DNA from 3 places in the Halobacillus naozhouensis genome. Region 3 is predicted to be linked to each of the others. Evidence: predicted binding sites of a transcription regulator. Region 3 holds the regulator's gene; each other region holds the start of a gene.

Region 1 (10,325 bases), 610 kb from region 3:
CCCAAAAGCGAGAGCTGTACAACTAATAATCATGGTTGTTGGAAAACGGCCTATAATATATTCCCACATCGGATACACCCTCATCTCGATTATTTCTCTGTTTTAATGACGGAACCTTCGCTCCTAACCACAGCTTTAGTTTTAACGGTTATGTTACTTTTGGCAAAATAATTTTCCCCTGAGTCCCAGTTCTGCTTTATGGATGTCCATAGAGCATAATCACTTGCCTTAACTTTCCTCCCAAAATCAAATACATCAACTTGTAAATCCTCGTGCAATTTTTCCAGGGAAACGTTAGCTAGCCGTTTAAGCTCTTTTTCTACCTTTTTTTCCACCTTAGAAACGTTAGCTGGGTCACTATAATCGATATTCCCAAATGACTCTGCTATCCTTCCTTCTGTTTCAATGGTTACAGTAAAATGAATATCATCTTTTCCCTTTATTTCTGTTCTGATATTCGCCTTCGCACGTCTAATCTCATAAACAACGGAGTGGTCCTCAATATTTACGGTTACCGCCCCACCATCCACCTTACCCATAATTAAATTTAATCCTTGCGTTTCTTCATTATTAAGAACACCTATCATTTTGTGAGAGGGACCGTGATACACAGCCGTCCAATTAATCTTAGGTCTGCCTTGCTCAGTAATAGCTATACCAGGGATGGCTACACTTCTTCCCGTCAGCAAATATTCGTGAATCTCTCCAATTTGTAACGGCGGAGTGAGGGCAATATTTTTACGGGAATTTTCTGTAAGGGAATTTATATGGACGACTGGCAATTTTTCGGTTTGGGGTTTGAATTCAAATACACTCTTTGCCCTATCTTTTGCGATAAAAACCTTTACAGTTCTCCGCATTTCATGGTCACGCATAAAAAGATCAAGAACATTAGCAAATGCGTGAGGTATTTTGGCAGCTTCACTCGAGATAACAATGATTTGATTATGTCCAAGGTATGGTGTCCGACTCGTTTTGGTTGCCATTTCTCTCGTAATATCAAAAATATTACTACCATGACCGGTGACATTAAAATAGGGTTTTTGCTGCCCGCCCTGACCCTGTTTTTTTCCTCCTGCTCCTCCCATACCTCCTGGTGAGACTATTTGATAGGTTAAGGCAAAAGATGGGGCTTCTGCTGATTGAGTCACCTTCTCAGATTCCGAAAGGTCAATAGCCGCTCCCAAAACGAAACCGCGCTGTTCAATTTGTACTTGATCCCAACATCCCGTCAAGATTACGATCGATAAAAAAGAAAAAAATAAAGAAATTCCTTTTTTACTCATGCCCTTTAACTCCCCTCATTTTAGCTACGATTAATAATATAGTTGGAATAACTATAGATACAGTAATTCCTCCATAACCAAGAATCTCACTAAATTTAGAAAGGTGAAGGCGATCTTGAGGCATCATACCAACCAGGAAAATCACGGGTGCTAAAACAAGAATGAGGGTGATTTTTTTCACCTTCTTAAAAAGAGAATTCAGGGCCACCACCGACACATCAAAAAATACAATAGAGGATGTAAAAAGAGCCATCACCCATATAGTGAAAAATACAATTTCCATACGTTCAAAAAAACCACCTGGAACCTCAATCACTTTTGCTAATTCATTCGTAGGGTATGTGAGGTTAGCCGCCACAACATTTGAAAGAACTCCAATAGCAGCAACATAAAGGAGAATATAGAGAATGATGGGCACGCACATCCCAATCATTCCTGCTTTAGTCGCCTTTTTAGGCTTATTCATTAAGCTTGTATAAAATAATAAAGCCCCCCACCCCATGAACGATAGCAGAGTGGATTTTGTCCCCTTCAAATATCCTGTGCCAGAGGTCTTAAAGAGAGGGAAAAAATGGTTCATATCAATTAATGGAACCGCCATCAATAGAACAATAAATAAAATGCCAATAATGATAGGTAAAAATAATTGATGCAGCCGGAATAAAGCAACCCTTGACCCTGCAACCGCATAGGTCACCACAAGGAGAAAGACAAAAGCTAACACTTCTTTAGGGGTCGAAGCGAATAAATATTGTTGAGATAAAGTGGCGACAAAGCGTATTTCGTAAGAGGCAAAGAGCATAAAGTACATGGCCATATAGGCTGTTAGTATAAAAGCAAGTGGCTTTGAAATCAGTAACGAACAATAATCGAAAAAAGATTTCTTTGGGAAGCGTGACGCCAGTTTAGTAACCACCCAGGTGAAAAAGACGGCTATGATCCCTCCTACAAGGATAGCAAGCCATCCGTCTGCATTAACTGTGTCTTCTGACAAGACACGTGGAAGAGAAAGAATACCAGCGCCAATGACAACGGAGGGAATCACATACCCTATTTCATTTTGACCAATTTCTTCATCTGCGTATTCAAACGACTTCATGATTGGTCCTCCTTGTCAATGCGTTTTTCATCTTCTGGCTGCAGGAACTTAGGACGTCTGTTCATCATTGGAATAGGAACGCGTAATACGAGGTCCTTCCAATCCGACTTAAATGCTGGGGCAAAAGGAGTGGAATAAGGAATGCCAAAGCTTTTTAAGTTGACGATATGAATATTAACCATGATGTAAGCGAGAATAATTCCGTACAGTCCCAAAAAAGCCGCTGCCAGCATAAAACTAAAACGCAGCATCCGAATTGAAATCGCAAAACTATAGCTAGGGAGAGAAAACGAAGCAATCGCTGTAACTGCCACAATGATCACCATAACCGGACTGACGATTCCGGCGGATACAGCCGCTTCTCCGATAACCAGCCCGCCAACAATACCAATTGTCTGGCCAATGGGCTTCGGCAAGCGTATCCCAGCTTCACGAAGAAGCTCCATCGTAATCTCCATCAAAAAAGCTTCAATTACGGCAGGGAATGGCAACCCCTCCCTTGTAGCCGCAATCGAAAAAGCGAGCTTTGAAGGAATCAGCCCTGGATGGTAGGAAACGAGTGCAATATACAAAGCAGGTAAAAAAACAGCAAGAAATGCAGCAAAATACCTTAAAATTCGCAGTAAGGTCCCAATCATCCAGCGTTCATAATAATCCTCAGGAGAATGCATCATAGCCCCAAATGTGGCGGGGGCGATCAGTACAAATGGGGTCCCATCTAACAGGATGGCAATCTTCCCCTCTGTCAATGCCGTAGCCACCTTGTCCGGCCGCTCTGTATTATGCATTTGTGGAAAAGGAGATAAAAAGCTATCTTCAATCCATTGCTCGATGTATCCAGACTCTGGGGCATCATCCAAATCAATGGATTCGAGTCTTTTATTTACCTCTTGTAATAAATCGTTATGAACAATGCCGTCAATATAAGCTACGGTTAGGCGGGTTTTTGAACGTCGTCCGATTTGTTGTGATTTAAATCGTAAGTTCGCATCCCGGATACGGCGGCGAATCAGCATTGTATTCGTACGAATACTTTCTGTGAAAGCGTCTCTAGGACCGCGGATAGTCCCCTCGGTAGTAGGCTGTTCGATGCTTCTGCTCTTCCAGCCTTTTGTGTCGATTACTAACAGCTGGTCAGTTCCTTCTACGAAAAGGGCTGTATCCCCAGATAGAATAGCTAGTGATGCCTCGTCCATTGTCGTTACCTTTTTCACACTGCCACTGGAGATGAAATGATGGGAGAGCCTATCTAATAAAGCCGTTTCTGTCTCCTCAGACCTGCTCTCGATTTCATCTACTCCAATTTGAAGATTTTTCATAATACTGTCGTTTATGACCTTCGTATCGGTTAGTCCATCTATATAAATAATCGCACATGCGGGACCAGTTTCCCCGACAATAAAAGGTCTGGTAATCAGATCACTTGGTTGATCCAGCATTTTCTTAATATTAACTATGTTCTGTTCCAGACTCGTTGATAACTCCGTGGAAAAGTCCTCTTGTTTTGAATGATCCTGCTCTTTTCGCTTATTTTTTTTAGGTGATTTAAAAAACACGGACAATCCCCCCTCACATAATAGAATTGTTGACCTACTATATGAGTTTTATACCTCAAGGATCTATCAATGATCGACAGCTTTCGGACCTTGAATACAAATGATTGTATAACACTTCGTAACCGGGAAACCTATGGTTGACTGTTTAATTAGATGGGAGCAACTATAAATGAAAATCATCTATCTGACCACCGAGCTGTTGGTAGGGTTTATCCTGCTTTTTATCATCGTGAAGTTCGTCGGGAAGAAAATCATTAGTCAAATTACGCCTTTCACCTTTATTGCCTCTATCGTGCTCGGCGAGTTACTGGGAAACGCTCTCTATGATCACAAAATTGGCGTCTTTTATATTATCTACTCTCTGAGCCTGTGGGGGGTTTTATTATTTCTCGTAGAATATCTCGGACAAAAGTTTCTGCCCTTCCGAGGTGTTTCTGAGGGAAAACCATCTGCTTTAATAAAAAATGGAGTGGTAGACCGGGAGAAGTTAAAGAAAAATCACATGAACCTGAATCAACTGCAAAGCTTGCTCAGACAGAGTGAAACTTTTTCCATCCGAGAAGTGGCTTTTTGTTATTTAGAAGCAAACGGATCTATTAGTATATTGAAAAAAACGAAGTATCAAAAAACAACACAGGGGGATTTCGGTATGCCCGTTGCCTCTGTCCATGTCCCTGTCACTCTGATTCGGGACGGAAAGATACTACAGGATGAGCTTGCCGATTTAGGTGTTGATGAAGCCTGGTTACAAACACAGCTTACCGCCCAGGGCGTTTACGACCCCCAATCGATTCTCATAGCAGAGTGGCTGGAGGAGGATGGATTATTTGTGCAAACGTACTAACGAAGTTTCACCAAGTGCCCTTATACCAGCACAACCTCATAAATCTGCTCAAACTCAATTGTCAATTGTTCATTGCTGGTGCTCCTGCAGGAGAGTCTCTTTCTATGAGGATCTATATGTAAGATCCTCGCTTTCCTATAGCTATAATTAAATCCATTGTAATAGGTGATTCCGACCAATAATTCGTCATGGATCGCATGCTGAATCACTGCTTCATTCTCCTCTGCCTGCTGTTCATCAACCACCTTCTTCGGTACGCCTTCATCCTCCTGCCAAACTTCTTTAATGAGCTCAACATGTTCCGGCAGCATTAACGACGTCCATTTGATTGTCCCTCTATCCCGATTTCGATCATCCATTACTGTGCCTCCAATCGTCTTCCTTGCAACACTAAAGGTGCCACAGACAATACCCTTACTTTTTTAAACGTTCGCACTTTTCTTCGCGAATAACAGTAAGCAAGGATATCCTCATTCCTGACTCCGAGAACTCTGATGATTCTTTGCGACATTTGACCATCCGCATCCAAATAAATCATTTCGAGCTTCTGTTTTTGTTCAATGGCACGAATCAGTACCCCTTCCATCTTCTTCACCTCTTTACGCGTAATGACCGCCGATTTTTTGGCTGCGTTCTGGTATAATCCCGCCGCTCGTATAGCTGCTGGCTCGCAGCAAAGCTGTCGATCCATAGCGATCACGAATGGTGTCCATCACAGCCCCGATTTCTTTCTCTTTTGACCGATCTTCAAACAGGCTCAACTGGACGTCGGTTTCTTCTCCCAAATTGGTAAGGGCTACAGAGGCTCTCCTAATCTTGCTTGAGCCATCGTAAAACCGATTGAATAGGCGCAGACACATATGATAGACCTCCATCGTAGAATTTGTCGGCATCTGGACAGACAATGACCGACTGAACCCGCCACCCGTTTCGGTTGAATAGCCGATGCCAAGGTGTACGGTCCTGCCTTCCTTGCCATCATGACGCGCCCGCCGGCAGGCTTCTTCACACAAATCAAGCAGACAGGCAAAGATCTCCTCTTTTTGATAATCCCTCAACAAAGTAATTCCGTGGCCATATGACTTTTGTTCCGTTTTACCAAAATCTCCACACACAGGACTGAGGTCAATTCCCCAGGCGTGCCAATATAATTGTTCACCCATGATTCCATAATTCTTCTTCAGATATTTCAACGGATGCTGAGCCAGCTGCCCGAGCGTTACAATACCCATACGATTCAAGTTGCTCGTCATCCGTGAACCAATCCCCCATATCTCATGGATATCCCTTGGCCATAACAGCTCCTCGACATCCTCATAGCGGCATTCGGCAATCCCGTCACTCGCCTTTTTCGCATGAATATCCATAACGACTTTTGCCAAGAACTTATTATCTCCGATGCCCACGACACACTCAATTCCAAACTGTTCCCGAATCCGGGACTGAATCAGCTTAGCAATCTCATAAGGAGAACCATAAAGTTTCCGCAATCCGTTCACCGTTACCCATAGCTCATCTACCGAATAGACATGAATCGCTTCCTTGGGTACAAAATTCTTCATCATCTTTGTAATCTCTACGGATACGGCCAGATAGTCACCCATATGCGCAGGAGCAATCACCAATTCCGGATCCTCCGGCAATTCAAAAAAGCGGCTGACATTACTGATCCCATGCTTCTTTTTAAGAAAGGGCGAGGCAGCCAAAACGATACTGCCGCGTCTGTTTGTGTCCCCCACCACCGCCAGCAATGCGGTCTTCGGATCGAGCCCGCGCTTGACGCACTCGATACTTGCATAGAAAGATCTCATATCAATGCACAAAACATCATTTCTAGGATAAATTGAATAGTCCATTCTTCCTCACCTTTTCCACGAACATTTGTTCCTATTATATGTAAGGGACCTCAAGATGTATACTGGAAACTTACACCACACTAAAAAAAGAAAGTACACTTGCCTGACGACAGGGCATATGCTGAATCATGAGACCGTCAATATAGGAGAGGATTAAACTCATGTATCAAAACCAATATTACAATCCTTATGGAAATTATCGTACTCCATACGATGCTCCCCTAATTCGGGACATTAAACAGGCCATCGATGGGGAATACAGTGCAGTCGCGTGTTACAGCCAACTAATCGAGATCGCACCAAAGAAAGAAGAGAAGCAGCAGATTCGCGAAATCCTTCAAGATGAAAAGGATCATTTGGAAACCTTTAAGAAAATCTACACCATCCTGACAGGACGACAACCTGTCCCTCAAATTATCGAAGAATGCCCGAACGCATATAGGGAAGGGATAACAGCAGCCTTTAAAGATGAACAGGAAACAGTGGACTTTTATTTAGAAATAGCCGATAAAGCACACGATGTGTTTATCAAAGAATCATTCAGACGCGCATCAGCAGATGAACAAAATCATGCGGTATGGTTCCTCTATTTTATAGGCTCACCCTGATTTTCTTCCATCCCTCTTCGACAAAAGAGATCTCGTAGCGTTATAATAAAGAAAATAGATTAAGTTCTGGAGGGAGCCTTATGATCGTTCGCTTATTATCTGCCTTTATGGTCGCAGCGATTCTGCTAACGCTTCTTACCCTCTTTGTTCCACAATGGCTGAACGGAGCTTGGGTGGTACTGAGCGGTCTGCTTGTGATCGGATTCGGCTATTTGGCATTTGCGTATCTACGCAAGACGATGACGTTATTAAAAAACTCTAAAAAAGACAATCAGAGCCTGTAGCTCGGATCTAAAAAAACACAACCCTGCGTAAGGGTTGTGTTTTTATGTTTTTCTCTCTTCCTTATAAAAAATATCCAGCTCATCCCAGATGTCTTCAAATTTCCCAAGACGCTCCTCTACTTCAGCCATTCTTTCCTTCCCAATCGCTGCCACCAGCGCATTGACTACACTAAATGGGGCAACGAATGAATCAATAAACGACGGAAGCTGGCTTGAAGCCGTCAACGCTATGTCCGCATTCGGGATGAGCGGGGACAATAAGGAATCAGTAAGGGCAATCGTTGTGGCGCCCTGCTGCTTTGCATAGGATGCCATGTTGATCGTACTTCGTGTATAACGTGAGTAACTAATCGCAAATACCACGTCTCCTTCCCCAAGTTTGTACAACTGTTCCGCACTATTTTCAACCGTCCCGACTCTTTCAGCGTTGCCTAACATGACACTGAGATAGTATTGAAGAAATACACCGAGTGAAGCGGCACTTCGATTGGCAGAAATATAAATGTTCCTTGCCTCAAGTAATGCCTCAACAGCCCGGAAAAAGGCTGTTACATCTAACTGTTCCATTGTTAAGCGAATATTTTCCTGGTCACTATGAAACAGATCATAGACCGCCTGCTCTCTTCCCTCCCCCATTTCCGAAGACATCTTCAGTCTTTCTGTCGTGGACAATTGTTGCTTAACAGCATGCTGCATAGCCTGCTGAAGTTCTGGGTAGCCGGAGTACCCTAAAAAAACAGCAAACCGTACAACCGTTGCCTCACTTACTTCAGCCTCCGCCGCCAGTTTAGCTACATTTAGAAATGGAACGGTACTGGTTCGCTCCAATACATAGGACGCTATTTTCTTTTGTGATTTACTCATGAGCGGCATTTTTTCAGCCATGAGCTGATAAACATTGTGTTCCATACATTATCTATCCCTTTATTACAAAATTTCCAAGCATTTATGAAATATAAATTTCATATTCATTATATAAAAGAAAATTAGTATTCACAAATTCGAGTCAGCGATGTAAAATGAAATATAAATTTCATAATAAATAAATTAGGTAATATAATATTCCTGAAGAAGGTGGAGTGTATGCATCAAACAAAAAACGAAGCGTTGTCCGAATTCCTAAGAAGAACACCCAAATCCAAGGAATTCTCAGCAGCAGCCAAACACGTTATGCCCGGCGGGGTCACGGCTAATATTAAAGCCTTTGATCCTTATCCGGTTATTATGGATAAAGGAGCTGGCGCGCAACTATATGATATCGATGGCAATCAATATGTGGATTACCTCCTCTCCTACGGTGCCCTGATGCTTGGACACGGACATCCAGCCATAACCAATGCCATCCAGTCCCAGATGGAGGCCAATGGAACAGTTTTATTTGGAACTCCACACCGACTCGAGGTGGAAATGGGGAGAAAAATCATGCAGCACTATCCGAGTATGGAGAAAGTTCGTTACACAAACTCAGGTACAGAAGCGACCCTTTTAGCCATCCGTATGGCACATGCTTACTCAGGCAAGCATAAAATCGCCAAGTTTGAAGGTCATTACCACGGAGGTTACGACCAGGTCCTCTTAAGTGTTAATCCTTCACTCGACAACGCCGGCCCCGCTACGGAGCCGGCATCCGTCATCGAATCAAAAGGAGTCGATCCGTATCACCAGCAACACACTGTTGTGCTGCCATTTAATGACCTCGATGCCACGGCAGAGATTTTGAGGAAAAAGAAAGATGATATCGCAGCGGTGATCCTGGAGCCTATTCAAAGCGGGTTTATTCCAGCTGATCAATCCTTTATGAAAGGACTCCGAGAGGTCACAGAAGAGCTCGGCATTCTGCTAATTTTTGATGAAGTCAAGACAGGGTTTCGTGTTGGGCTCGGCGGTGCCCAAGCCGTTTATGGAACCACCCCTGATCTTACTACATTAGGAAAAGTAATTGGCGGTGGTTTTCCTGTGGGGATTGTGGGAGGAAAGCAGGACGTACTCATGACGAGTGCTCCTACTTCCAATTCGGATGTGTTCGACTCAAGCCACAGTAAATCATCCCAAGCAAAAGACGTCCTGTTTCATAGCGGCACATACAACGGCCATCCAACTATTCTCGCCGCCGGACTCGCCACCATTAACGTACTTGAACAGGAAATGGACCATGTCGTGACCATGACCAATAAGTTAAAGAAAGGCCTCAGCGAGCTGTTTGGGAAACACGGAATTTCCATGCAGACAATTGGCCTCGGTTCTATTTTCAATGTAGTGATCACCGATAAGGAAACGATAGGGAATCACCGTGATTTTCAACAGGCGAATTTTTCTATGAGAAAAGAATTAGATTTTCTTCTGTTAAATGAAGGCATTTATACGAAGCCGTTAAACCGTTACAGTTTATCAACGGTTCACGGGGAAAAGGAAATACAAGACACACTCGCAGCTTATGAACAAGCCTTATCAAAACTCACCTGAAAAACTATCCCTCTGCATAAATCTGCAGAGGGATTCCTTCACATTCCTTTAAAAAGTTTCATAACGGACGATTTCATCTCTCGGCATGTGAGTCTTTGGCTTTGGCGTTTGATCCGGATAACCGAGTCCCAAACCGGCTACAATGCGGCAGTCCTCGGGGATTCCAAGAAGTTTCCTAACATGCGTTTCCCGATTCACAGATTCTTGCTCATCCTGCGCATGATAGATCGCTCCAAAAGCTGAACCAAGACCTACTTCAACAGCCTCAAGCCAGATAAACGCACACGCAAACGAAGCATCCTGCAGCCAATATTTGCTCACTTCCGGCT
Region 2 (10,325 bases), 770 kb from region 3:
ACGGATCAGTGCCGCTCCTACCCAGTCAAGGTAGGACTTCGCCTCAAGTCGGTCATATGGCGGCAGCACCCAGTCCTGCCGATCGACAAAGTTTTGCCACTTCTGTTGTTTTTTCTCAAAAGAAGCAACATTTCCAACCATAATAAGCTTCTCTTTTGCTCTCGTTAAAGCTACATAAAGCACTCGCATTTCCTCAGCTAATAGTTCCCTGAGTTTAATGCGTTTTAAGGCATGATAGGCCAAAGTTGGAAACATCAACCGTTTTTCTGGATTAATATATCGTGAACCAAATCCATAATCCTTATGAAGCAAGTAACGATGACGTAAATCCATCATATTAAACTGCTTATCCATGGCTCCCAGGATCACGACAGGGAATTCCAGGCCTTTACTTTTATGAATCGTCATGATTCGTACCACATCTTCCTGTTCCCCGAGAGCTTTCGCTGCTCCAAGATCATCTCCGCGCTCCTCCATTCGTTCAATAAACCGAAGGAAACGGAACAGACCACGGAAGGAAGTAGATTCATATGATTTGGCCCGGTCATATAAGGCTCGCAAGTTAGCTTGACGCTGCCTGCCGCCTGGCATACCGCCGACGAAATCATAGTAGCCGGTTTCTCGGAAAATATCCCAAATCAAATCAGCTAACGCCCCCTGGCGCGCCCGTTCTCGAAAGCTGCTTAACAGGTTTAAGAACTCCTGCACCTTATGCCTCGTTTCGGGATCGGCGTGATAGGAGCGGATCGACTCATAATAGCTCACTTTTTGATTTTCCAGACGAAGCTGCATCAATTCATCTTCATCAAGTCCGACAATCGGTGATTTAAGCACAGAAGCAAGCGGAATATCCTGCATCGGATTATCAATCACTTTTAATAGATTCAGCATGATTTTAACTTCGATCGCTTCGAAATAACCTGTCGACAGTTCCGCGTAAACAGGGATTCCCTGTTTTTTCAACTCATCGACGATGGTCGGAGCCCATGTCATCGACCGCATTAAAATCACGATATCCCGGTATTGCACCGGCCGCTTCATGCTGGTGGCTTTATCAATGACCAGCAGTGGGGACTCCTCTCCATGACCGAGCCACTGCCGGATCTTCTCGCCATAAGCTCTGGCCTCAATTTGAGCTTTTTCTAAATCCTCATATCCTTCTTCATCCTCAGAATCATCTTCTTTCGCCTCACGGTCAATAATCATCAGCTCAGCCCGAGCATCCTCACTCGTTAATTCATCATAGATCGAATTACTGTAGATGAGTTCAGCTTCCGGCTCATAATTCATCTCGCCAACCTCTTCGTCTAAGAGCTGACGGAAAATGTAGTTCGTCGCATCAAGTACTTGTCTGCGGCTGCGGAAGTTACGTGCCAGATCGATCCGTTCCCCGTCCTCGGGGCGCTCTCCATAGGTCTTATATTTTGTTAAAAATAACGACGGCTCGGCATGCCTGAATCGATAAATACTTTGCTTGACGTCGCCAACCATAAACAGGTGACCGGCCTGCTGGCCATCTGTTAACAGCCGCAGAAGCGTCTCCTGAACGAGGTTCGTATCCTGATATTCATCAATTAACACTTCACTGAACTGATCGTGAAAGCTTTTCGCAACAGGCGATGGCATAGGATTTTCTTTTGTTGACGATTCATCTAACAAAATTTCCAGACAGTAGTGTTCAAGGTCAGAGAAGTCAACAAGCGCTTTTTCCTTTTTCAAAAGCCGGTATCGTTCGTGAAAATCTTTAATGACAACTGCAAGCTGTTCCATTACGGGATGGAGCTCTTTCATATCTTTCAAATAGCTCTCTAGTGTACGCTGAAACCATTCATCTTTCATATCATTCCAGCGTTTTTTGTAGCTATTTCGAATGCTCTTAGCCCGTTCCTTTTTCGCTTCATCACAATCCATTTTCTTACGAGACAAGGCCGAGAATTTGCTTGTCGTCATCACCTTTTGCAGTTCGCTCCAGGAAACAGCATGTGCTCCTTTGGCCTGTTGAATCATTTCTAAATCCTGGGTTGCCGTTTCCCCATAACTTGACGGCCCATCCGGCTCACGCGTAAGCTCAAGCAGCTGGTACGCCTCGTCTTCAATCGCATGGAGCTGGCTTGTGACATCACGCTTCAAATGAGTGAGCCAGACGAGCTCCTCTTCATTTTCCACTCGATCAACGTCATACATCTCCACCATTTCATCCAGCCATTGTTCAGGCCATGGATTTTGCATCGCGAAGGTATATAAATCGAGCACGAGTTTTTCAACGTCTAAATCACTACGGTCACTTGAAAAACGATCCACCACGTCAAAGAAACGATCTCGTTCCTCCCCTTCTTTGCCATACCAATCTTCAAATAAATCCTCAAGGACCTCTTGCCTGATGAGATCTGCTTCAATGTCATCTGCAATGCGAAATCCAGGGTCCAGATCAAGCATGTAGGCATTTTTTCTGACCACTTCCATGCAAAAAGAGTGCAATGTGGAAATCGAAGCATTTTGCAATAGGGACAGTTGTTTCTTTAAATGCTGGGAACCAGGATTCTCTTCAAGCGCCTGCCCTAATGCCAGGCCGACCCGGTTTCTCATCTCCTGAGCAGCGGCGTTCGTAAATGTCACAACGAGCAGAGAATCAATGTCCACTGGTGCCGCTTTATGGAGAAGCTTCTGAATGATTCTCTCAACCAAGACAGCTGTTTTCCCCGATCCTGCGGCCGCTGCAACGAGGATATTGGTCCCTTCTGTATAGATCGCCCGTTCTTGTTCTTTAGTCCAGCTTACCAAATCGATTCTCCTCTCTCGTCACTATCTGCTGAATGACTTCTTCTTCCTTCCATTTCTTGAGCTTACGGTAGTCGTTATCCTCGAGGGAAGGATCAAATTGGCAAACGGAGCGGAATGGACAGTAGTCACAAGCTCGCTGCTGTCCTTTTTGGTAAGGATTGAGATCAACCTCACCTTCCGTTACTCGTTGGCCGGCTTCGATCATAACATCACGGATATAACCTCGTAATTCATTAAAGTGATCAGATTCAATTGTTTTTGACCCTTTATAGAAACCACCGTTGGCTTTAAGCCCAGCCGGAATAATCTGACTTTGTCCTTTTTCCAAACTCGTATCCATCATGTTTACTAACTGCTCATTCTCAAGCAGGAGACCTTTCATTTTAAACTTCTTAAAAATCTCCTCTTCGATCTGATCATCACCGAGGATCTGCTTCCCTGACACCATTGGATTATGGACATGGAAATAAAGAACTCCGGCCGGCAGAGCCGGTGTGCCCAGCCAGTGCTCAGCATTTGTTAACACAACGTCTAAGTAGGCCAGCATCTGTAAAGCCAGTCCATAGTAGACATCGGTTAAATTCAACCCTTTTTCACTCGATTTGTAATCGATGATTCTTAGATAGAGTGCCTGCTCGTGCAAGGCCCGATCTACCCTGTCAATTCGGCCGCGAAGCATTAACTCATGGCCGTTCGGCAGACCGAGGGACAATGGCGGCAGCTTAGCATCCTTCCCTGTCCCAAATCCAAGCTCAAGGCCGACCGGCGAGAACCGGCTTTTTCTAGCCTGCTCACTCAATATGAAGGCAGCCCGTGACACGACACCTTGAAGCTTGTGCTTAATATAATGATGCCGATTCGAACTGTGCAAGATTTGGTTTTGCAAAATCGGCGCGAGTTTGGACATCACTTTTTCAGCATAATGAGCCGTTTCGTTTTTATTCAGCTCAGCAAAGTCACGCCCCTCCTGCTGGACCCATTCGGTAATCTGCTTCAAAGCCTCGTGGAATAGCTGACCGATATCTGGTGCATCAAGCTTGTACGTTTTTCGCTCCTCTAAATTCAAGCTATGCCGTGAAAAATATTGATACGAGCAACGATGATACGTTTCCAATCGTGATACACTCGTCTTCAGCGGGCCATCAAACATCCGCTTTTTCGTATCTTGTGCTAAATCCACCGGCTGATTTTTATAAAATAAACTGTGTAAGATTCGATTGGTTAGACCATTTTTATCTTCCGCCTTGATATACCAATTCAGGACATCCCACCAGGTAGAGGGTAGCGGGTAGCCTCGTAAATAACGGGACAGCTGTGATGTTAATGCTGATCTCGTTTTCACAGGGTTTGTTATGAAACGCGTGGCGTCTTCTTCATCATCCGCATCTTTCAGCAGCACATGACTGTCCCGCACAGCTGGAAATAGCTCATCAAGGCGCTGAATGATCTGTGAAGGAACTTTAGACTTCCCTTCTTCATTGCTTAATGGATAGCTGAGCCATAAATGGTCCGACGCCATCGTCAACGCCAAATACATATAGAAGCGATCATCAAGCAGCTGGCGGTTGGTGCCGTCAGCCAGTTTGATACCGCCTTCGGCTAGCAGCGTACGTTCCCGCTCTGAGATCATACCGTCCGCCGTTGGTTTCATCGGCCAGACTCCATCTGTAACCCCTAATAAAAAGGAGGCTTTGATTCCAGTAATACGGGAACGATCCACGTTTCCGATGATCACATGATCCATGCTCGGTGGAACGTGAGCGAATGTCAGCGACTCGAGACCACTCTCGATAATACTTCTGAATACTTGAAGCGAAATTTTTTCATCTCCAGCCATCTCGACCATTTCATCTAAAAGCTGCAAGAGAGCATCCCAAACTTGCTCCTGTTCACGCCCCTTCTCGATGTCTCCTCGTTCATCATAGCGGTCTCGCCATTTCTCCAATTGAGCAGGGATTTCCATCGATTCCAGCCAGCCGTAAACCGCTCGGGAACGTTCTTCAACCGTCGCTGCCTCTCTGAGTTCTTTATCAAATGGTTCCAGCACCCTCGTGACTTGCCTGCGATAAGCATTAATCCGCTTCTGTTTCTGTTTTTCTTCATCTGTTTGGGAGGACTGCTCGAATCCTCTAAACCGCTGATAAATCCACGGTTCTTCACTAAACCAGCGATCCCGCCGGCGTACCCCGTATTCCAGCACATAGTTTTCTAGTTCATCAATCGCATCCTCTGTTAACGGAAAGGTTGGATTACTCGAGGGGATCAGTCCTGTTTTCAGTAAACGAAACACCGCATCATAACGAAAGTTTCCTTCGATTACATCAAGCCCTGACCGAATTAATTCCATAACGGGATGGTTCAGCATCGTCTTTTTTTCATCGATAAAGACCGGAATTCCATAATCCACGAACAACGTCTCAATTAAACTATGATACACTTCAGGCTCTCGAATCAGCACCGCCATGTCCTTGTAGCGGTAACCTTCATCCCTCACCAAACGGAGGATTTCCTGAGCAACCCCTTCCACCTCAGCCCGGGGATGAGCGGCCTCAGCAATTTGGATCGGTGCTTCTCTTTCAAACCCAGGAGCCGGGCGCTGATCAAAATAACGCTCAAGGTGCAATAAAGCTGGCTGGCCTTTCAGACGTCCATGGTTATGATCCAGTTCAACACTGCCCTCGATTTCTACTCCTGCTTGTTCAGCCATCTGCTTTAATGTAAAGTACGTTTCCTTCGTTTCATGAAACAGATCCAGTTCCTGATTTTCCTCAAGCTCAGGCGTTTCTGTCGTTAACGATACTACAACACGATCAGCCTTTTTCAGCAGTGCCTCGATAACCGTATATTCCTGCGGGGTAAAACTGTGGAACCCATCTAAGTAAACCTCAGCTCCCTCTAAAAATTGGGCTTCTGGAATTTTATCAGCCAACAGCTGCAGCTGGTCCTCCCCATCTATGTATTGTTCTTTCAGTGCATCAGTGAGGTACTCAAAAATGTAGGATAAATCATCAAGCTTATCCCGTAATCCTTCTTCATGACTTGTTTTATGGACAATCTGGTCCATAGCATTCATTTGCATGTGCAAGGTTTGCGGTGAAATGTTATAACGCTTAAACTCCGTGATCATCCCTTCAAGCTGCTCAATAAAGCCTTGTTTTTCAATGGCCTTCTGAAAAACTCTCCACTCTGACGTCCGTTCTTCCACAATCTTTCGCAGCATCATCTGTATGCCAGTCGAGCTGATAAACTTCTTTGTTCCGCCGCCCGTTTCTTGAAAAACACGCCACGCCAGGCGTGAGAAACTGAACACTTGAGCTCTAATTGATCCTTCCACACCGTCTCGTTTCAGCAGCGTATATTCCTGCTGGAAGGTCATTTGATCGGGAACGATATACATGATCGGCCGTCCCTTTGGATCAGCTTTTAACTTTGCTTCAATGTCTTCAAGCACTCGCACGCCCTTGCCTGCCCCGGAACGTCCAAGTAAAAACTGTATCGCCATGTCATGTACCCCTTTTCGATAATTTTTTCTCTTATTATAGTATCCTCTATTTGGGAGGTACTGGTCAATCATTGCGGCCATTTGCCGGCTAAGGAAATTGGAACCGTCTATTGATTTTTATACCATTTATATTCAGTTAGGATAGGGTTGCTTTTATTATTATCTCAGAGGGATTGTTCTCCTGCCCAATTACCACCTCCTCCTATCAATTGTCAAGATTTTTCCACAAAAAAACCGCCCAGCCCCGGACGATGTCTGACCATCTTATTTAAACTGTAAATCTACTTGTGAAACCGGCCAATAACAGACATCTACTTTCCCGACAATACTTTCAGTCGACACAAAGCCGAAATATCGACTATCCAGACTGTCTCTTCGATTGTCTCCCATCACAAACAAATGGTTATCTGGAACTACACGTTCTCCAGTTACTTCTTCAAGCGTAAAATTGGTCGTAAACAGCCTCCCATCCCTTGGCCTTAATTCATCCAAATAAGGTTCGGAAACACGCTGGCCGTTTACATATAATACATCATTCTGGAAAGCAACGTGATCCCCTTCGGTGCCAATGACCCGTTTCACGTAATCTTCCGTTTCATTGGCATGAAATACGATCACATCTCCCCGGTCTACGCTCTGCCAGTCATAGACTACTTTATTAACCATTAATAGATTCCCGTCCTCGAGAGTAGGTTCCATCGACTCTCCATCGACTACGTAACTTGCAAATAAATAAGATTTAAACACGAATGCCAACAGAAACGCCACCAGCACAGCCTGAATGATCTTATGGAATTTTTTCATCATTCTATCCTCCAGCACATGTTCTTCTCCTATTATTCTACCCCTTTGAACATGAATCTAACCGTTCTGACCTGTACGTTTTTCCGCTTTGCGCTGCAATCTTTTTTCAATAAATTTCCCAAGAATCCAAAACAATAGAATACAGACACCTACCACGATCGACTTGACCGGATTTTGAGCGAACGAAACGATGCTGCTGCCCACATAGGCCACCGTAAAGATCATAACGGACTTTCCTAGCAGAACAGCCAGGATAAATTGCTGGCGGCTCACCGTAGACAGACCTGCTACGACATTAATAACGGAGGAAGGCGAGAATGGAAAACACATTAATAGAAACAGGGGCCCGAACCCGTGATCCTCCAGCCACGTCATGACCCGCCGAACTTGCTTATTTTTCCTAATTACTTTAAAGAACCTCTTCTGCCCCAAACGTCGAACGAGCATAAAAACAAGAATAGACCCAAAAGCCGTTCCTATCCACGCATACAAAAACCCTTTAAACAGGCCATACACAACCGAATTTGCCAGGACAAAGACGATTAGCGGTAAGATCGGCAAGAATGCTTCAAGCATAGGCAGTATAATTCCAGGCAGCGGCCCGAAACTCTGTAATTGCTCCAATTGGTTAATAACATATTCGAATAAGCGATCATCTTCGGCTAATTTTTTTATTTTATCTACGTTTATATTCAATAAATACATGATGGCGCCCCTTATTATTACCGGAAAACAGCAGATGCTTCTTCTATTTTAATAGATACACGAGCTCCTGCCTACTGAAAGATGAGCCCATCTACAGTTTCCCCCTCCAGTGCCATGTTTAACCTTTGAAAAATATTCTTGCATACATTTTTCAAAATCGTGATATAATAATACAAGAACAAACGTTCTCATCACATGGAGGGAGCCTCATGCGGCACTTAAAACAAGAAGAATTGGAGATTGCCTCACATCATTTATTTTTGACAATGGCCATTGCAGTCATTCGTCAGGACCGAAAACACTTCGAACGCGGGCCATTTAAAATTAAAGAGCCGTATATGGAGCAGCTGAACAAAATGGAGCTCGCGGCTAGAAAGGAAAGGCAGAAACTCAAAGCCCAAATGGATCATCAGCACTTGCAAGTGATCGAGTCGGGACGCAATGATTCATTTACTTCTTTTTTATTTCTAGCCCACGGCTATGAAGAAAAACGCAACTACTTTAATCCAGCTATTAGAAAAAAAGTAGAAAGTATTTTGTTTAAACTAATGGAAGATGTTTATAAGCCTGCTGAGTGATCTGGGCGAGTCTGTGAACGGCCTCTTATGCTAAATTCTCAGCAACCCGGTCAGTCTGGGAAGCAGAAGCCGCTGGCGTGTGACTTAAACGATCCTCAAGGATGAATCGGAATTGTGCTGTTCGCTGGACCTGGTTCGCAATCATCCCCGCGGACACTGGAACATTAACGGACGTCCCATTTATAAAGCAGATGGTCGTGGTATGATCTTTTTCTCCTTTATAAGAACGAATATACTTGTGGGCGATCCAGGAGCACTCTTTTCTTTTTGGGGAAATAATAGGGAAGAAATACATGCCCATTTTCTGGGAAATGACAATTGGTGGCTTATGCGTAAACCCAGCTACTTGTTTAGTCCCGGCCATACGCCCTTCAAGGCTGCTGGCAAAATATCGGCAGGATTGATCAATAATTCGACCAGGCTGAAAAGGTAAGTCAAATTGCTCCTCGCTTTCAATCACTTCCGTAATTACCTGACCATGCCGATCATACTTAGCGATTAAAGCCATAGTTTGCGGGTTTACCTCATATTCTCTGTCTTGAATATAATCCAAATCTCTCAACTTCCTTTCCATAATCATGTGACTTTTTCCATGGTAAAATGGAACAAGTAACTTATACTTCTTAAATTTACCAAAAAATGCTCCGAAAGTCTAAATATTCTTTCAAAAAAGTTGAAACTTTTTTTACGGGAGTACAATCCTCTTGAAAAGGGTAATTTATGGTATATCGGGGTCTGAAAATTTTAATAAGGAGGGCAAGTGCATGTGGAAAAAAAAGAAGGAGAAGCACCAGCAAAAGCAAGAACAGTCTCTTGAGGTGAAAGATTTATCATTAGATGAAGTACGGCGGGCGATCCATAAGTATGCAGCTGATAAACCAGACGAAATCCCGCTAAAAGTCTTAATCAATAACGACTTAACACTCGATTATGCATTACTGGCACCTTATCTGCACGGAATACCCAAACAAAACTATTATATGTCACGGGAAACTTACGAAATATTCACCGAAGAAGACAAACAATTGGCCTATGATATAGACGCCGTCCAACATGCTGTAGACCAGTATATACAGCAAACACAAGAGCCTCCTGTGATTGAAGGCGATCCTTATAAAAAGATCAATTATTTTAAGCTTGAGGGGTTAGGGCTGTTACCAGAACGTCCTGAACGTGATTTTTATTTAACAAATGAAGAATTTATGATTACGTACAAAAAACCGGACTAACATAGAACAGGAGCGCAAACGCCTTCGTTGACACGACAGAAGAAATTCGGCTAAAAGAGTTTGTACTGCAAAAAAAGTGCCAATGCTACTTTGAGCATTGGCCAATGAGACGACTGGTTAACTTTTGAGTGAGGGAATTAATTGTATGAAGAAACGATATATAGCTCCTTCATAACTACACTCATCAGTAATGATTACTGACCCCCAAATGTGATGTAATTACCACAGATGGTGTGTAATAAATAAGCGCGATCGCTTATCTAAATCTATTGTAATACATCTTCCTGCCCTATTCACCGAAAAGATTTTGCGGAAGACCGCAAACCCTTGCGCCATTACTAGTTTATGACATCCTTACATCTTTCGGCATTCCCAAATCCTATCATTTTAGAAGCGCAGCACTCTGTTAATGCGCCAGCTTTTCCCGTAAATTCTTTCTCAAGATTTTACCTGTCGTGTTTTTCGGTAACTCCTCCATAAAGTGAATTCTTGCAGGCTGTTTATACTTAGCTAAATATTCTTTGCAGTATGCCTTAAGAGTGGATTCATCCAAGGCTGGATTCGTTGAAACAACAAAACTGATCACCGTTTCTCCAGCATTTGGATCCGGAGCACCAATAACAGCTGCTTCGGAAATATCAGGATGGCCATACAGGACCTCTTCCACTTCTCTCGGGTACACATTGTAGCCGCCGACAATAACCATGTCCTTTTTCCGATCAACAA
Region 3 (10,325 bases):
TTCCTTAAGCGGATGCCAAAAGAAGACGGAAAGTCCACGATTGACTGGGAAGAGCATTATATTGACCAGACTATTCATATGTGGAATACGGATCAAAAAGCTTTGCTTGAAGAACTTGTGTCTCCTGTTCCGGAACTCTTCCGTGATGTAGCCAAACAGAAAATAGCAGGCAGGATTGGACAGGTGGCTCTGGAAAAGAAATGCTCTAAAATTACACAAGAGATCATCATAGAAGGCTATATCCTCGCAACCCCAAAACGGGATCACAAATTTCTAATCAAGAAGCTGCAGGAAAAAGAAATCGATATTACACCCTACCACCCTCTGCTAGAACGATAAAAAGATCGGACCGCTTAAACCCGGTACGGTCTTTTTATTTTCCTTTTAAAAAAGAAGAAAACCTCCTTATTATTTGAAAAGGAGGCTTTCACATTCGTCATTTATAACGTTTTTTCTAGTTGTAAGTACTGTCTCAACATAGCTAATCGCCATGTGACAATCATTCCAAGAGCCAGCAAGAAAAACATACCGCTCATTTCTCCAAAAGCTATAGTCTGACCTATGATTAATTTAAGTATGATCCGTAAAATCAATAAACCAAATAAAATAAACACAAATGCTTTTGAAGGTTTCAGATAGATGTTATCTTCCCTAACTTCAAATTTTGAGGTGCGAATCAAAAAAATAGAAAAGATCACACCTACTAAAACAGCCTCTGCAACTTGTCCCCACTCTACGCGGAAAGCTGGAAATAAAAACATAAATGCCCCGGTACTCATAAAAAGCGGCGGTAAAATGATTTTTTTTACGCTGGCAGGCTTTTTAGCTGCCCTAAGACGGACAAAGATCATGACCGTGGCCATACATGCAGCTACTACTGTGCTTGCAATTATCCAAAACATAAAGTTTTCACTCTTTCTTCCGATTCCTGATCAATTTTGCTCAACATTCATGGACTACATTCCTTTAAAGGGCGTTTAAAATCCTGACGCCTTAGATTCTCTTTGGCAAAAGTTATTCCTGATCCTCTGCCACAGCCAAAATGATCGTCATGGAAACCCCGATCACCGTCAAATATACACCTAAATCAAATAACAGGGCTGTAGCAAGCTCTGTCCGGCCTAGAACAGGCAACTGAAAATAGGCAAAAGTGTGACTTAAAAATGGCTCTCCAAATATAAATGATCCGATCCCTGTAGCCACAGCGATTAATAATCCGGTGAAGATCATGTACCGAAAGTTGACACGAATAACTTTCTCCATCGCATTGAGTCCATAAGCCATGTACATGAGCACGAGTGCTGCTGCAGCCATCAATCCGCCGATGAAGCCTCCCCCAGGTGCATTGTGGCCGGCAAAAAATAAATAGGCTGAGAACCCGAACAGGATGAACGCAATAAGGGATGTAGTTGTTCTTAAGATTAAATCATTCGTCCTAGTCATAATTAAACTCCTTATACTGTTTCAATATCTTCATCATAATATAAAATCCAATGGAATGCTACGATTTATAAGCCTTGAAAGCCAAATAAACCGGCTAGATAAGAAGTCAGCTTCGCCATCCAATTAAAATATAAGGCAATCCCCATCAGAATCATAATATACCCTCCGATTTTCATGATTTTTCCACTATGTCGTTTAATCCAGTCTAATTTTCCAACGAAGAAGGATAAAACGAAAAACGGAATAGAAAAGCCCAGGGAGTAAGAAATCATCATAACGAGAAATAACTCGGGACTGTTTGAAGCCAGCCCCAGAACAGCAGCCAAAATCGGCCCCATGCAAGGCGTCCAGCCTAACGAGAACGTAAGACCGATAATAAAGGAGCCTATATAGCCGGCTGGCCGATTTTTAAAAGTAATCTTATGATCCTGCATTAGGAATTTAAAATTGAATACCCCAATAATCACAAAACCAAAGAAAATTACAAGAATAGCTCCCAGCCTTCTAATAATTTCTTCATTTTGAATAAAAAATTGTGAAAATAACGACCCAGAAAAACCTAAGATTATAAAAATCGTGGTAAAACCGAGCAAGAATAAAATGGTATGAGCCATACTTCTCTTCTTAAGCATACCGTTATCTTCTTTTAACTCATTTACACTCATTCCGGTTATGTAGGAAAGAAACACGGGATACAAAGGTAAAACACATGGTGATATAAAGGAAAGAAAGCCAGCCCCAAAAGCTAACAAAATATTTACATCTGTCATAACACGCCCCCCATTTATCGACTCAAATCTTATTGTATCAAATCAAATTTAAAAAAACGATGAATCAGTTGTGAACATACCATGAAGGTTGCCCTAACTGAAACACATCTATCCATTAAAAAACCTTCTCTCCATATGGTATGAAAGAGAAGGTCTCGACTTGTTATTTGTTCTGTTGGTTGTTCATAGCCCGCATCATTTGATTGATCTTCTTCTGGGATGGTTTTTGTCCCATCTGCATCATCATGGTACGTAACATTTGTTCATTAATTGGCGGGTTCTTCTTTAAATAGTTCATCATATATTTTCTCGCGATGAAAAAGCCCAGGGCTGCTCCACCAACGAGGGCCAAGACGGCAATAATAATTACCCACACTATGCCTAAAGTCATCTCTACGTCTTCCTCCTTCGTTTTGTCTCCCATAACAGTATAGTAAAATGCTCACACGAATACAATAGAGCATTCTACGATAACAAGCGCTGACTTGAAAGAGGGGAAATCCATCCATAATGCTCTCCACTTTCTTCTACAATAAAAAACGACTGATCGCACATTCTTAGTGGTTGAAATAACACTCGTTCTGCTTGCCAGAGACTGTCACACTGTAATAGACAACTGCCATTCTTTTTGATAATGATATCATAATTTTGCCCGCGTTTGAATAATTCCCCGTTCGCATTAATAGAGAATGGTATGTTGCGCAAGCCTTTATAGCGGTCCGCAAACCATTGCTTATACGAGAAATCTTCCGTTATATAATCTAATTGCTTCTGAAGCAACCCAGAATGAGGGGCACGTAAGCATTCTTCAAAAAATCGCTTTATTATTTCTACTTTATAATAATAGTGTTCACACACTTCTTGTTTAATCGCATAAATTACAAATTGCATAGCTCTATCACTCCTTGCTCATGATTATACAGAGCATAGAGCGAATAATTTGTCACATTATGACTTGCTACATCTACGATTTTTGTCAGAATTATAAAAACTTAAATGAGGACTACCGCATACTAGAAAGCGGTAGTCCGTAGCTCTATTTATTTGTTCATCAAATTCTCAGCATGTTTGACGACATTTTCTACTGTAAAGCCATAGTTTTTTATAACTTCATCCCCTGGTGCTGATGCTCCAAATGTATCGATTCCAATGACAGCTCCATCAAGCCCCACATAACGGTCCCAGCCAAATGAGGCTCCCATTTCAATAGCCAGGCGATTTCTTACCCCATCAGGCAGAACCTTCTCCTGATACTCGCGGCTTTGAGCTTTAAAACGATCAAATGAAGGGATACTCACAACTCTTACATCATATCCTTTTGTTTTAAGTTCAGTTTGTGCCTTCACTGCAAGCTGCACTTCAGAACCTGATGCAAGTAAAATGCCATCAGGCGTTTCTTTATCAGAATCGCTAAGGACATACGCCCCGCGCTTCACGCCTTCATATGATTTCTCACTTGTACCTTCAAGTGTCGGCAATCCTTGACGAGTCAGGACAAGAGCTGTAGGGGTCGTATTTGACTCAAGAGCAACTCTCCAAGCAGCACTTGTCTCGTTTCCATCTGCCGGACGAATGAGTGAAAGATTCGGAACTGCTCTTAATGAAGCAAGATGTTCTACAGGCTCATGAGTCGGACCATCTTCCCCAACAGCTACTGAGTCATGAGTAAATACATAGTTTACAGGTAAATTCATGATAGCTGATAAACGCAATGCCGGGCGCAAGTAGTCACTAAAGACAAAGAATGTTCCAGCATAAACTTTTAAGCCGCCGTGAAGGGCCATACCATTTAGTGCACAGGCCATGGCAAATTCACGGACGCCAAACCATACATTACGACCCGAGTAGTCATTGCGAGAGAAATCTTCTTCACCTTCTACAGTAGTTTTGTTAGAGCCGGCAAGGTCGGCACTGCCTCCGAAGAAATAAGGAACTGTTTTAGATAAGGAATTTATAACTTTCCCAGATGCTGCACGAGTTGCCAGGCTATCTTCACCAGCCGTAAACTCTGGAAGGCTATCCTGCCAATTATCCGGAAGTTCTCCATTGATGGCTTCTTCCAGCTCTTTACCAAGCTCAGGGTATGCTTCCTTGTATTGTTTCATAAGTTCATTCCATTGAGCTTCTTTTTCTTCACCATTTTCCTGAACTTTTGATTTGAAGTCATTATAAACTTCCTCTGGAACATGAAATGGTTCGTGCTCCCAGTTATAGTGCTGCTTGGCAGCCGTGATTTCTTCATCACCCAGTGGTGCACCATGAGCCGCAGATTTACCAGATTTATTTGGGGAACCGTACCCGATAACCGTTTTAACCTCGATCATGGTTGGCTGCTCTGTGTTTTGTTTTGCCTGCTCAATTGCCTGAGCGATAGTTTCAGTATCTGTACCATCCTCAACACGAATGACTTGCCAGCCATAAGCTTCATAACGTTTTTCAACACTTTCACTAAAGGAGCGATTTAAGTCACCGTCTAATGAAATGTCGTTAGAGTCATAAAGAACGATTAACTTCCCTAACCCTAAGTGGCCGGCTAAAGAAGCAGATTCCTGAGAAACGCCTTCCATCAAGTCACCATCACCACAGATAGAAAATGTATAATGATCCACAACATCAAAGTTGTCACGATTATATTTAGCGGCCAGATGAGCTTCTGCCATCGCCATACCTGTAGCCATTGAAATCCCTTGTCCTAACGGCCCCGTTGTGGCTTCTACTCCATCTGTATGCCCTACTTCTGGATGACCAGGGGTTTTTGAATCCCACTGGCGGAAAGATTTAATGTCATCAATCGTGACATTATAGCCAGAAAGATGCAGCAGGCTGTAAAGTAGCATAGATCCATGTCCCGCTGATAAAACGAAACGATCCCGATTGAACCAATCCGAATTTTTCGGATTATGGTTCATATATTGCGTCCATAGTGTATACGCCATTGGAGCTGCACCCATTGGCATACCTGGATGACCCGATTGTGCTTTTTCGACTGCATCAATAGTGAGTGTTCGAATTGTATTAATAGATGTCTGTTCAAGGCTTGCTGCCATGTAAACATTCTCCTTTCAAAATTCCGTATATGTACCATGTATAATCCTATAATGAAAATGAGCAAGTGACAAGCATTGTTATCGTTTTTTCTACAATTTCTCTTAAACTCCTCAAGTATTTTTCCCTAGTTTCTGCAGGATAAACAAAAAAACCGCACCCATAAATGGGTACGGCATTCCTTGTACACAGGGAATTATAAAATATCTGTGGATTAGCTTACACGAGGTTTGCCACATTCAGCCTCCAGCACCCAGACACTCGAGACATAAGATAATTCGCCTCCGTGGCCTCACAGTACGTGCCGTTCTTAGTCGAACTTTCTTTTGCTCGAACTTCCCTGAAGTATTGTCCATTGCGCCGCTTGCCTTATGTTTGTCATGTCTACAGGGGCGCTTACGCTTTTGTCCTCAATTCTTTTTCTCATTTTGCTGCATCTTTTTAACCTTCTCAGGTGTAACGTCATTACCTTCTGGATCAACAACCGTCATACCTTTGAGTTGATTTTTAAAAGAGCTGCGAACATTTTTTAAATATTCCTGACGCAACTCTTTCTGCTCAGCTTTTTCAGCTTTATTGAGGCCTTCCTCTTTTGATTTATTGGCTAGTTCATTGATTCTGTTAAGCTTTTCATTAGATAACATTTGCACATACCTCCTTACCTGGTATTCGCCATGAAAAAGACAAGCGTCACCAGACCCTTGTTCTATTTCATATGTTACCCGTCCTCTTGCTGTTTTTCAAGTGAGACGTATTCCTGATACCTGCGATGGACAGTCGCTTTAGAAACACCATAGCCAAGCCCCCGCAGTGTTGCTGCAATTTCTTTAAAGGTTAATTTGTTGTTCCTTAATCGAACTACTTCTTCTATAGGAAAAACAAGTCGTTCTCTTCCTGGAGCCAAGTGCTGGTTCGACAAATTATGGCTGGGATCGTATCCTTCCTTAACAGCCTTTCTCATCCCTCGCTTAATTTTCATATTATGTATCTTTCGCTGATATTCTTCAACAATTCCGACAATTTGCAAAACCATCGAATCTGATTCAGAGATTTGCAACTCACCTTCATGAGAAAGAGAATAAATACGAACATTAAGCTTATGAAACTGATGAAAAAGCGCAATTTTTGTATTTCCTCGACCTAATCTTGTCTCGTCCTGAATAAGAAGGGCCTCTGCTCGTTCATTTGCAAAATGGTCTAGCAAGCAGAAGACACCCTCTCGTTCGATCTCATATCCGCTGGCTTGCTCTTCAATGCAATCTATTACTTCTATGGATTGGTGCTCAGCCAGCTGCATTAATTCACTCCGTTGTCTTTTTAAAGAGGAAACTTGTGCTTCCTTCTCGGTACTTACACGACAATATAGAACTGCTTTCATGATGTCTCACCTCTTGATTGGATCAAAACAAGGATAACGCATTTATAAACTTGTGACCATAGAGAAATATAAGAAAGCTAGACTGGCTGCAAACAACAGGATATACGTAATATCGAGCTTAGAAAGTTTATTAAACATGTCATTCATCCTCCCGATTAGAACAACCGTTCTTAGAAACGTTTGTTCGCTTTTGTTACTTTTATTATATACGAACAATCGTTCCTGTCAAGATTTGTTTCGAACGCTTGTTTGCATTTTTTGAAACCACATGGTACACTGTTGTTACTATAATCCTATGTACGAGGTGTCAGTCTATGAATAAACTTTCAAAACGTCAGCAAGCAATACTAGATTTTATTAAAGAACAGGTATTATTGAAGGGGTATCCTCCTTCTGTAAGAGAAATTGGACAATCCGTCGGCCTCGCCTCAAGCTCGACCGTTCATGGACACCTTTCTCGGTTAGAGAAGAAAGGTTATTTAAGAAGAGATCCTACCAAACCCCGAGCAATAGAAGTGATTGACTTAGAAGAGGATCAGAGCATTCCAAGGGGCGAAGCTTCTTATGCTCCCGTTATTGGTAAGGTAACAGCCGGTTCACCGATCACTGCTATAGAGAATATTGAAGAGTATGTACCTCTCCCGAATTCATTGGCGGGATCAGATGAAAATACATTTGTCCTTGTTGTTCAGGGAGATAGTATGATTGAGGCTGGTATTCTGAATGGAGATATGGTCATTGTTCGCCAGCAGCAAACTGCTCAAAATGGCGACATAGTAGTGGCTATGACAGAAGATGAAGAAGCTACCGTAAAACGGTTTTTCAAAGAGAAAAAGCATATTCGCTTACAGCCTGAGAATGCAACAATGGATCCCATTATATTAAGTGATGTTTCTATACTAGGCAAAGTAGTCGGACTTTATCGCACGGTCCATTAAAAAAGACCGGGAGCATATCAATTGCTCCCGGTCTTTTTTAATGGACTACAACAAAAGCCCCCATGAAGCCTTATGGCTTCATGGGGGCTTTAATCTTAATCTTAATATGTTTGCAGGTACTGTTCGCGTTCCCAAGGATGTACTTGAGTACGGAACATATCCCATTCGATTTCTTTAGCTTCAATGAAATGTTCAAACAAATGCTCTCCAAGAGCTTTAACCATTACCTCATCTGACTGCAGTTCGAGAAGCGCATCAGAAAGTGTTGCAGGTAAATCTTTAACACCGTGTGCTTCGCGTTCTTTTTTATCCATCACATAAATATTGCGGTCAACCGGGGCAGGAGCCTCCAGCTTGTTCTCAACCCCATCAAGTCCAGCAGCAAGCAGTACGGCCATCGCCATGTACGGATTCGCTGCTGGATCAACACTGCGCACTTCAATACGTGTACTCAGACCGCGTGAAGTCGGAACACGAACGAGCGGGCTGCGGTTTTGTCCTGACCATGCTACATAACAAGGAGCTTCATAACCAGGAACCAAACGCTTATAAGAATTGACTGTTGGGTTGGTTACAGCTGTGAAATTAGTCGCATGCTTCACAATGCCCGCTGTAAATTGATAAGCAACATCAGATAACTGCTCTTTGCCATTTTCATCGAAGAAGGCATTTCCGTCTTTATTGAATAAAGACATATTGGCATGCATCCCTGATCCATTCACACCAAACAATGGTTTAGGCATGAAAGTTGCGTGTAACCCATGCTGGCGGGCAATTGTTTTAACTGCCAATTTAAAGGTTTGAATGTCATCACAGTGCTTAACTGCATCGGAATATTTAAAGTCGATCTCATGTTGACCAGGCGCGACTTCATGGTGAGAAGCTTCGATTTCAAAGCCCATCTCTTCAAGTTCAAGTACAATATCACGGCGGCAATTTTCACCTAAATCAGTTGGGGCCAAATCAAAGTAACCGCCTTTGTCATTCAATTCCATGGTAGGTTCACCATTAACATCAAGTTTGAAAAGGAAAAACTCAGGTTCTGTTCCGATATTAAAGGCTGAAAATCCTAATTCTTCCATTTTCTTCAGATTACGTTTCAAATTATAACGCGGGCACCCTTCAAATGGTGTCATATCGGGGTTATAAATATCACAAATGAATCGTGCAACTTTTCCCTTTTCAGATGACCAAGGGAATACAACGAAGGTATCAAGATCTGGCACTAAGTACATATCCGATTCTTCAATTCGGACAAATCCTTCAATGGATGAGCCGTCAAACATCATCATCCCGTCAAGTGCTTTATCTACTTGACTTACTGGAATTTCAACATTCTTAATCGTACCCAACATATCCGTAAATTGTAAACGGACAAACTTTACGTTTTCCTCATCAATCTTCTTGAAAATTTCTTCTCTTGTTAATCCCATGTGTCTCCTCCTATGTCTTTAGTGGAAGAATCGTGATAATTCTCCCTGCCTTATACTAGCCTTTCCCTGCCTTCCCGCGGTGAATAATTCTTGTTGTAACATTCGGCGAAGTTCTTTGTCAGTGAGTTCATGACGGACTTCCACTTCTTCTCCGCTGTATGTTTCCTTCTCCGGTTGATGAGTAAGTGTAAGCACCTGCTTAATTCCAGCCATATTCACACCTTTTTCAATAAGGTCTTTAATCTCAAGCAAACGATCGACATCATTAAATGAAAAGAGCCGCTGGTTGCCGTTTGATCGTACTGGATTTACTAACTGATGCTGTTCATAATACCTGATTTGCCGGGCAGAAAGATCAGTTAAGGATTGTACAATCCCCATCGGGAACAACGGCATGGAACGACGAATTTGATCACTCATCGATTTGCCACCCCCAAAAGAAATTCTACACTTATCATATAACGGATGTAATTAATATGTCAAGCTATGTTAGGTAAGCTAACATGAAATTGTATCAAAAAAACTGAAGGTTTGAACTTCAGTTTTTCTGAATTGTGTTTGATTGTAAAAAGCCTGATTGAATTAATTCCTCTGCAGCCCGGCTTACCGCAATTTTCACATGAGCATAAGTCAATCCACCCTGCACAAAAGCTGTATAAGGTCTTCTAAGCGGCCCGTCAGCAGTCAGTTCTAAACTGGCACCTTGTATAAAGGTCCCCGCTGCCATAATGACGTCACTATCATATCCAGGCATCGGACTTGGGTGTGGCGTCACATGGGAATTAATCGGAGATGCTGCTTGAATGGCCTGACAGAATCGCACCATCTGTTCGGCATTATCAAAATTAACTGATTGGATCAAATCTGTCCGCGGCTCATCAAAGCTTGGCGAAGTGGAAAACCCTAGTGAATCAAGAAACTTCGCAGTAAATATAGCACCTTTTAACGCCTCTCCGACTACATGGGGAGCCAAAAATATCCCCTGATACATCTCTTGTAATGTATTTAAACTAGCTCCCGTTTCTTTACCTAAACCCGGGGCTGTCAGACGATAACTGCACAATTCAATTAAGTGCTTTCTCCCAGCAATATAACCACCAATCCGCGCCAGGCCACCACCCGGGTTTTTAATGAGTGATCCTGCTATAAGGTCCGCTCCCACTTCTACAGGCTCCTGGTCTTCGACAAATTCACCGTAGCAATTATCCACAAACACAATGGCATCTTCTTTTAAGGATCGTACATAACGGATCATCTCTTTTATCTCACTTATGGTGAATGAGGGACGATCAGCATAACCTTTAGAGCGCTGAATGGC

The links. The regulator LexA, encoded in region 3, represses DNA repair genes until DNA is damaged. The targets are predictions, from matches to a motif close to CGAACATATGTTCG.
Region 1: the regulator LexA is predicted to act here: its motif matches at 6,660-6,673, upstream of P9989_RS07945 (DNA polymerase IV).
Region 2: the regulator LexA is predicted to act here: its motif matches at 7,968-7,981, upstream of P9989_RS07000 (YhjD family protein).

The regions. Positions count from the first base shown of each region.
Region 1 is NZ_CP121671.1:1,508,087-1,518,411, reverse strand. Features, by position in the region: gene P9989_RS07975 (Ger(x)C family spore germination protein) at 90-1,286, opposite strand; gene P9989_RS07970 (GerAB/ArcD/ProY family transporter) at 1,279-2,385, opposite strand; gene P9989_RS07965 (spore germination protein) at 2,382-3,941, opposite strand; gene P9989_RS07960 (YetF domain-containing protein) at 4,111-4,785, shown strand; gene P9989_RS07955 (YolD-like family protein) at 4,806-5,144, opposite strand; gene P9989_RS07950 (WYL domain-containing protein) at 5,144-5,371, opposite strand; gene P9989_RS07945 (DNA polymerase IV) at 5,385-6,641, opposite strand; gene P9989_RS07940 (ferritin-like domain-containing protein) at 6,803-7,249, shown strand; gene P9989_RS07935 (hypothetical protein) at 7,330-7,533, shown strand; gene P9989_RS07930 (MurR/RpiR family transcriptional regulator) at 7,576-8,442, opposite strand; gene P9989_RS07925 (aspartate aminotransferase family protein) at 8,617-9,996, shown strand; gene P9989_RS07920 (nitroreductase family protein) at 10,045-10,325, opposite strand, start outside.
Region 2 is NZ_CP121671.1:1,341,674-1,351,998, reverse strand. Features, by position in the region: gene addA (helicase-exonuclease AddAB subunit AddA) at 1-2,781, opposite strand, end outside; gene addB (helicase-exonuclease AddAB subunit AddB) at 2,765-6,283, opposite strand; gene lepB (signal peptidase I) at 6,548-7,087, opposite strand; gene P9989_RS07005 (TVP38/TMEM64 family protein) at 7,145-7,792, opposite strand; gene P9989_RS07000 (YhjD family protein) at 8,002-8,370, shown strand; gene P9989_RS06995 (competence protein ComK) at 8,396-8,944, opposite strand; gene P9989_RS06990 (DUF3939 domain-containing protein) at 9,135-9,599, shown strand; gene P9989_RS06985 (fatty acid--CoA ligase family protein) at 10,006-10,325, opposite strand, start outside.
Region 3 is NZ_CP121671.1:2,115,105-2,125,429, reverse strand. Features, by position in the region: gene P9989_RS11125 (DUF2621 domain-containing protein) at 1-339, shown strand, start outside; gene P9989_RS11120 (CcdC family protein) at 441-902, opposite strand; gene P9989_RS11115 (Na(+)/H(+) antiporter subunit B) at 1,015-1,443, opposite strand; gene P9989_RS11110 (cytochrome c biogenesis CcdA family protein) at 1,509-2,213, opposite strand; gene P9989_RS11105 (YneF family protein) at 2,377-2,604, opposite strand; gene sirA (sporulation inhibitor of replication protein SirA) at 2,679-3,104, opposite strand; gene tkt (transketolase) at 3,254-5,260, opposite strand; gene P9989_RS11090 (DUF896 domain-containing protein) at 5,669-5,902, opposite strand; gene P9989_RS11085 (YneB family resolvase-like protein) at 5,977-6,636, opposite strand; gene lexA (transcriptional repressor LexA) at 6,951-7,574, shown strand; gene glnA (type I glutamate--ammonia ligase) at 7,676-9,007, opposite strand; gene P9989_RS11070 (MerR family transcriptional regulator) at 9,026-9,427, opposite strand; gene P9989_RS11065 (methionine gamma-lyase family protein) at 9,546-10,325, opposite strand, start outside.